Linked DNA regions of Pseudosulfitobacter sp. DSM 107133. Each later gene encodes a partner of the first gene's protein in a complex. Links are inferred from orthologs where the notes say so. Each region holds a gene or a part of one and is shown on either strand. Other genes may lie near its edges.

Region 1 (3,296 bases):
CGTGACAAAGCTCAGCTCCTCCGGCGTGGCCCCCCACAGCGCCAGTTCCAGCGCCATGCCGGTCAGGTCCCCCGCCTCGATCTCGGCGGGGGGGAAAGCGGCCAGCGCCCCGTCCTCTCCACGCGTCCACAGTTTGTAGCAATGTCCCGCCGCCACACGCCCCGCACGGCCGGCCCGCTGGGTGGCCTCGGCGCGGGTGACGCGCTCGGTCACCAACCGCGACATGCCGCTGGAGGGATCGAAGCGCGCGCGCCGCGCCAATCCGGCGTCCACCACGATGCGGATGTCGGGCAGGGTCAGTGATGTTTCGGCAATGGCCGTGGCCAGCACCACCTTGCGCCCCGTTTTCGCAGGCGCAATCGCGGCGCGCTGGGCGGCAAAGTCCATGGCCCCGAACAGCGGATGCACCGCCACGTCACTGCCAAAGCTGCCGTCCAGAAGCCCCTGAACGCGCCGGATCTCGCCCTCACCCGGCAGGAAGACCAGCGCGCTGCCGGTTTGCGCACGCAGGGCGTCGCGGATCAGATCGGCAACCGCCCCTTCCAGCCGCGCCTGACCGCGGGGGCGGTCCAACCAGTGGGGTGTCACCTCATATGCACGGCCCTCGGATGTGACCAGCGGCGCATTCAGCATCTCGGCCACGGGGGCGGCATCCAGCGTGGCGGACATCACCACCAGATGCAGGTCGTCGCGCAAGGCCTCGGCCACCTCAAGACACAGCGCCAGCCCCAGATCGGCATTCAGGCTGCGTTCGTGAAATTCGTCAAAGATCACCACGCCGACGCCGGGCAGGTCGGGATCGGACTGGATCATGCGGGTCAGGATGCCTTCGGTCACAACCTCGATGCGGGTGGATTTGCCCACTTTCGCCTCGCCGCGCACGCGGTAGCCGACGGTTTCGCCCACAGGCTCGCCCAGTGTTTCGGCCATACGCTCGGCGGCGGTGCGCGCGGCCAGCCGGCGCGGCTCAAGCATCACGATGCGCCCCGTGAAACCCGCCTCCATCAGCGCCAGCGGCACGCGCGTGGTCTTGCCCGCACCGGGGGGCGCTTGCAGGACCAGCCGTTTGTGCGCGGCAAGCTGTGTGCAAACCGCGTCCAGCACGTCATCAATGGGCAGGGCAACTGTCATGTCTGTGCTTATCTGCGAAACCGAGGCCAAGGCCAAGGCTGGACAAATCGGCGTATAGACCGGAAAAACGGGGCCAAGCACGAAAGGCACGCAGATGGACATCACCGACACCGCCCAACGCATCACATCGGGCGACCGCCGCGCGCTGGCCCGCGCGATTACGCTGGTGGAAAGCGGGCGGGCCGATCACCGTGCGCAGGCGGCGGAACTTCTGGGCGCCTTGCCGCGAGAACGCCAAGCCTTGCGCATCGGTTTGTCGGGCACGCCGGGCGTGGGAAAAAGCACCTTTATCGAAAGCTTCGGGATGATGCTGACAGGGCAGGGGCTGCGCGTGGCGGTGCTGGCTGTCGATCCGTCCTCGGCGCGCTCGGGCGGCTCGATCCTGGGGGACAAGACGCGGATGGACCGGCTGGCGCGTGAACCCAAGGCGTTTATTCGTCCCAGCCCCAGCCAGACCCATCTGGGCGGCGTCGCGCGGCGCACCCGTGAAGCTGTTGCCCTGTGCGAGGCGGCAGGCTTTGACGTGGTGTTGATCGAAACCGTGGGCGTGGGCCAGTCGGAAACCGTGGTGGCGCAGATGGCCGATCTGTTCCTGCTGCTGCTGGCGCCGGCGGGTGGTGACGAGCTGCAGGGTGTCAAACGCGGCATCATGGAAATGGCCGACGTGATTCTGGTGAACAAGGCAGATGGCGACCTGAAAGCGACCGCCACACGCACCTGTGCCGATTATGCCGGGGCGCTGCGGCTGTTGCGCAAACGTCCCCAGGACCCGGCGGGCTTTCCCAAGGCGATGATGGTTTCGGCACTGGAAGACACCGGCCTGAGCGCGGCGTGGGAGACGATGCAGGAGCTGGCAGGCTGGCGGCGCGAGAACGGGTTTTTCGACAGGACCCGTGCGGAACAGGCGCAATACTGGTTCGAGCAGGATGTGCGCGCGGCCCTGCTGGCGCAGCTGGACGGGGCGCAGGCGCGTGCCGATATGGCGCGGCTGGGGGCCGAGGTGGCGCAGGGGCGCACCGATCCGGCGCTGGCGGCACGGCAGATGCTGGCCAGCTTGGGCCACACACGCAGCTGATCGCGCAATAAGGCAGTGAAACCTGCGCAATCACGCTTGACCCTTGATGCGATTCCCCCTATTGCCACCAGACGAAATTAGGGGCGCAGCTGCGAGCGGCGCTTGTTGTCGTTTCGGGGACCGCCCTGACAGCGACCAGAACAAAAGGATAATCCCATGTCGCGTCGTTGCGAACTGACCGGAAAAGGCCCCATGTCTGGCAACAATGTCAGCCACGCCAACAACAAAACACGTCGTCGGTTTCTGCCGAACCTGAACGATGTCTCGCTGCAGTCCGAAGTGTTGGGCCGCGCGATCAAATTCAAAATCTCGGCTGCGGCACTGCGCACCGTTGACCACCGTGGTGGTCTGGACGCGTTTTTCGCCAAGTCGAAAGACGACGAACTGTCGGCCAACGCGCTGAAAGTGAAAAAAGAAATCGCAAAAGCTCTGGCCGCCAACGCCGCCTGAAGCCTTTGAGGTTCACGAATTTGGCCCCGTCTGCATCCGCAGGCGGGGTCGTTTCGTTTGCGGTGCAGGGCGTTTTGGCGCAGGGCGGGATGGTTGCGCGCGGATCGGGCGGGCTTTAAAGCTGCGCCCATGATCGTGCTGCGCCAAATCACCCTTGTTCTTGCGATGCTGACGCTGGTTGTCACCGCGCAAGCCTTTGCGCTGGCGCGTGGCGCGGCGCCGGTTGCGGGGCAGATGGTGCTGTGTATCGGCACCGGGTCCGTCACCGTGAACATTGATGCCGATGGCCAACCTGTTGGCGCGCCACACATTTGTCCCGATGCCGCGCTGACGCTGCTGGGGCATGATGTGGTTGTTTGGATGCCCGCGCGTGCCGTGGAGATCCGGCGCGCCGAATATGCCGTGGGCCATGTGTCTGTGACGCGCTTGGCGTCTGCGCCCGCCTATCTGTCGCGCGCGCCGCCTGTTTTGCTGTGAAACCCTTTTATCTTTCACTGATCAAAACAAAGGACATATCCACATGTCTCTGACGAAATACCTAGTTACTGCTGCGGTCACCGCCTTGTTGTCCACAGCTGCCTTTGCCGACGGCATTATGGTGCAGGATCCCTATGTGCGCACCTCGCGTCCCAATGCGCCG
Region 2 (3,317 bases), 230 kb from region 1 along the record:
TGCTGTCCTTACGCGCCCAGGACCTGTGGTGGTCCTCGGCCATCGCCTATGGCATCGGGCGCGGCGCGCCGGTGCCCGACTATCAGGCGCTCAACCTGATTTCCCAATCACGCCGCAACTGGCGCGATGTCATCTCCGATCTGGCCTGCGCCGTCCCCGACGCCGACCTGCGCATTCTGCCGTTTGAACGTTTCGCAGGGCGTGCCAACGCCATTCTTGCTGCAGGCGTCGGTTGCGATGTCGCTTTGCCCACACAGGGCGACTGGCTGAACCGCGCCCCCGATGCCGCCGCCCTGCGCGCTCTTGTGAGTGAACGCGGCGGACCCACGCACACGATCACCGGCCATGGCCGCTGGACCCCATTTACCCCCGAACAATCCACGCAGCTGCGCGCCGCCTATGCCGATGATCTGGCATGGCTGGCGGCGGGCGCGGACGGGCTTGCAACACTGACACAGGATCCGGGACGCACAAGAGCGGGACAAACCCTGCCGTTCGCCCCACAACCAAAAGGACATAGACATGACCGACCAAAAGGCAGACTGGCGCACTCTGGCTGAGGGCGAATTGCGGGGCCGACCCGTGGACGACCTGACGTGGAAAACGCTGGAAGGCATCGACGTCCAGCCGCTCTATACCCAGGACGACCTGAAAGACGTCAGCCATCTGGGCACCATCCCCGGCGTCGCGCCCTATACCCGTGGGGTCAAGGCGACGATGTATGCAGGCCGCCCCTGGACCATCCGCCAGTATGCCGGTTTCTCAACGGCCGAAGAATCCAACGCCTTTTACCGGCGCAACCTGGCTGCCGGTCAACAGGGCGTGTCTGTGGCCTTTGATCTGGCCACCCACCGTGGCTATGACAGCGATCACGAGCGTGTTGTCGGTGACGTGGGCAAGGCCGGGGTTGCCATTGATTCAGTCGAGGACATGAAAATCCTCTTCGACGGCATCCCGCTGGACAAGGTCTCTGTGTCGATGACGATGAACGGCGCGGTGATCCCGATTTTGGCCAGCTTTATCGTCGCGGGCGAAGAGCAGGGCCACGACCGCAAGGTGCTGGCGGGGACCATCCAGAACGACATTCTCAAAGAGTTCATGGTGCGCAACACCTATATCTACCCGCCCGAGCCGTCGATGCGCATCATCGGGGACATCATCGAATACACTTCGGATTTCATGCCGAAGTTCAACTCGATCTCGATCTCGGGCTATCACATGCAAGAGGCGGGTGCGAACCTTGTTCAAGAGCTGGCGTTCACGCTGGCCGACGGGCGCGAATACGTGCGCACCGCCATCGCCGCAGGCATGGACGTGGACCGTTTCGCCCCGCGCCTGTCGTTCTTCTTTGCCATCGGCATGAACTTTTTCATGGAGGCCGCCAAACTGCGCGCCGCGCGTCTGCTGTGGTCGCGGATCATGGAAGAGTTTGACCCCAAGGACGCGAAATCCTCGATGCTGCGCACCCACTGCCAGACATCCGGTGTCAGCCTTGCGGAACAGGACCCTTACAACAACGTGGTGCGCACCGCCTACGAGGCGATGAGCGCGGTGCTGGGCGGCACCCAGTCGCTGCACACCAACTCGCTGGACGAGGCGATCGGCCTGCCCACCGAACATTCCGCCCGCATCGCGCGGAATACGCAGTTGATCCTGCAAGAGGAAACCGGCGTGACGAACGTGGTCGATCCGCTGGCCGGGTCCTACTATGTTGAAAAGCTGACACACGATCTGGCCGAGGCCGCATGGACCCTGATCGAAGAGGTCGAGGAACTGGGCGGCATGACCAAGGCGGTTGCATCCGGTATGCCCAAACTGCGCATCGAAGAGGCGGCCGCGACCCGTCAGGCCAATATCGACCGTGGCGACGAGGTGATCGTGGGCGTCAACAAGTACCGCCGCGACAAGGAAGAGCCGATCGACATTCTGGACGTCGACAACGTGGCGGTGCGCCTCAGCCAGATCGCGCGTCTGGAAAAAATCCGCGCCACCCGCGACGATGCGGCCTGCACCGCCGCGCTGGATGAACTCAGCCGCCGCGCCCGCGAGGGTGGCAACCTGTTGGACGCAGCGGTCGAAGCCGCCCGCGCCCGCGCCTCAGTCGGAGAAATCAGCATGGCGATGGAAAAAGTATTCGGCCGCCACCGCGCCGAAGTGAAGACATTGGCAGGGGTTTACGGCGCCGCCTACGAGGGCGACGAAGGCTTTGCCGCGATCCAGAAATCGGTCGAGGATTTTGCCGGGGAAGAAGGCCGCCGCCCGCGTATGCTGGTGGTCAAGATGGGGCAGGACGGCCACGACCGTGGGGCCAAGGTGATTGCCACCGCCTTTGCCGACATCGGCTTTGACGTGGACGTGGGCCCGCTGTTCCAGACCCCCGCCGAAGCCGCGCAGGATGCGGTGGACAACGATGTGCACGTCATCGGCATCAGCAGCCAGGCGGCAGGGCACAAAACACTGGCCCCGCAATTGGTGCAGGCGCTGAAAGACGCAGGTGCGGGGGATATTCTGGTGATCTGCGGCGGCGTGATCCCGCAGCAGGATTACCAGTTCCTCTATGACGCGGGCGTCAAGGCGATCTTTGGCCCCGGCACCAACATCCCCGCCGCCGCACAGGATATCCTGCGCCTGATCCGCGAAACCCGCGGCTGAAACGAAAGCGGGCCGCCCTGTGATGGGGCGGCCCGCTTCTGTTCCAATACAATTACTGCGCCGTCAGGCCGCCTCGGCCTCAGCATCGACCGGCGTGCGCTGTGCCGCCAGCATCAGCGCGCAATAGCCCATCAGCCCCGACACGATCGACCCCGACAACACGCCCAGACGCACTTCGTTCATCAGCAACGGGTTGTCATAGCTCAGACCGCCGATAAACAGCGACATGGTAAAGCCGACACCGGCCAGACAGGCCACACCATAGATGTGCAGCATTGTGGCCCCCGCCGGCATCCGTGCAAGGCCGGTCTTGACCATCAGCATCACCACACCGAACACCCCCACCTGTTTGCCCACGATCAGACCCAGCGCAATGCCCATGGGCAGCGGGCTGATCATGTCGGCGAACGTCATGCCTTTCAGCACCACACCGGCGTTGGCAAAGGCAAAGATCGGGATGATAAGGTAGAAGACGTAAGGCGTCAGCGCATGTTCCAGCGAATGCAGCGGCGACTTGCCCCAGCGGTCTTTCAGCGGAATACAGAAGGCGGTGACCACACCGGCCAGCGTCGCGTGCACGCCTGATTTCAGTACGAAATACCACATGATCGTGCCCAGCAGCAGGGCGGGGCCGACCACATGGGTGCCCTTGATGTTCAGATAGA

Evidence for each region.
Region 2: the proteins of meaB (region 1) and scpA are in contact, whole or in part, in a crystal structure (PDB 8DPB), measured with the Methylorubrum extorquens proteins. The link is inferred for Pseudosulfitobacter sp. DSM 107133 from one-to-one orthologs. Residues at the interface, in SOR26638.1 of Methylorubrum extorquens: Arg20, Ala21, Ala24, Arg25, Thr28, Ser32, Arg33, Arg34, His37, Thr98, Gly99, Gly100, Ser101, Ile102, Leu103, Lys106, Thr107, Ala110, Ala113, Ile114, Asp115, Arg116, Ala118, Phe119, Ile120, Arg121, Pro122, Pro124; in SOR27001.1 of Methylorubrum extorquens: Glu577, Glu578, Asn579, Asp580, Gly581, Arg582, Arg583, Arg585, His596, Ala604, Ser605, Ala608, Asp609, Gly611, Phe612, Asp613, Val614, Asp615, Ile616, Gly617, Pro618, Leu619, Glu625, Arg628, Gln629, Val631, Glu632, Asn633, Asp634, Glu661.

Annotation. Positions count from the first base shown.
Region 1 is NZ_CP085154.1:834,359-837,654, forward strand. What follows is about bases 237-3,215. They hold meaB (methylmalonyl Co-A mutase-associated GTPase MeaB), read left to right. Parts: upstream 237-1,225; coding sequence 1,226-2,206; downstream 2,207-3,215. Other genes in these bases: hrpB (ATP-dependent helicase HrpB), read right to left, coding at 237-1,131; rpmB (50S ribosomal protein L28), read left to right, coding at 2,363-2,656; DSM107133_RS04125 (hypothetical protein), read left to right, coding at 2,786-3,133; DSM107133_RS04130 (copper chaperone PCu(A)C), read left to right, coding at 3,177-3,215. Also shown: more of hrpB, read right to left, coding at 1-236; more of DSM107133_RS04130, read left to right, coding at 3,216-3,296. UniProt on the Escherichia coli protein: Binds and hydrolyzes GTP. Likely functions as a G-protein chaperone that assists AdoCbl cofactor delivery to the methylmalonyl-CoA mutase (MCM) ScpA and reactivation of the enzyme during catalysis.
Region 2 is NZ_CP085154.1:1,069,208-1,072,524, forward strand. What follows is about bases 88-3,087. They hold scpA (methylmalonyl-CoA mutase), read left to right. Parts: upstream 88-522; coding sequence 523-2,652; downstream 2,653-3,087. Other genes in these bases: DSM107133_RS05325 (hypothetical protein), read left to right, coding at 88-560; nhaA (Na+/H+ antiporter NhaA), read right to left, coding at 2,716-3,087. Outside these bases: more of DSM107133_RS05325, read left to right, coding at 1-87; more of nhaA, read right to left, coding at 3,088-3,317. UniProt on the Escherichia coli protein: Catalyzes the interconversion of succinyl-CoA and methylmalonyl-CoA. Could be part of a pathway that converts succinate to propionate.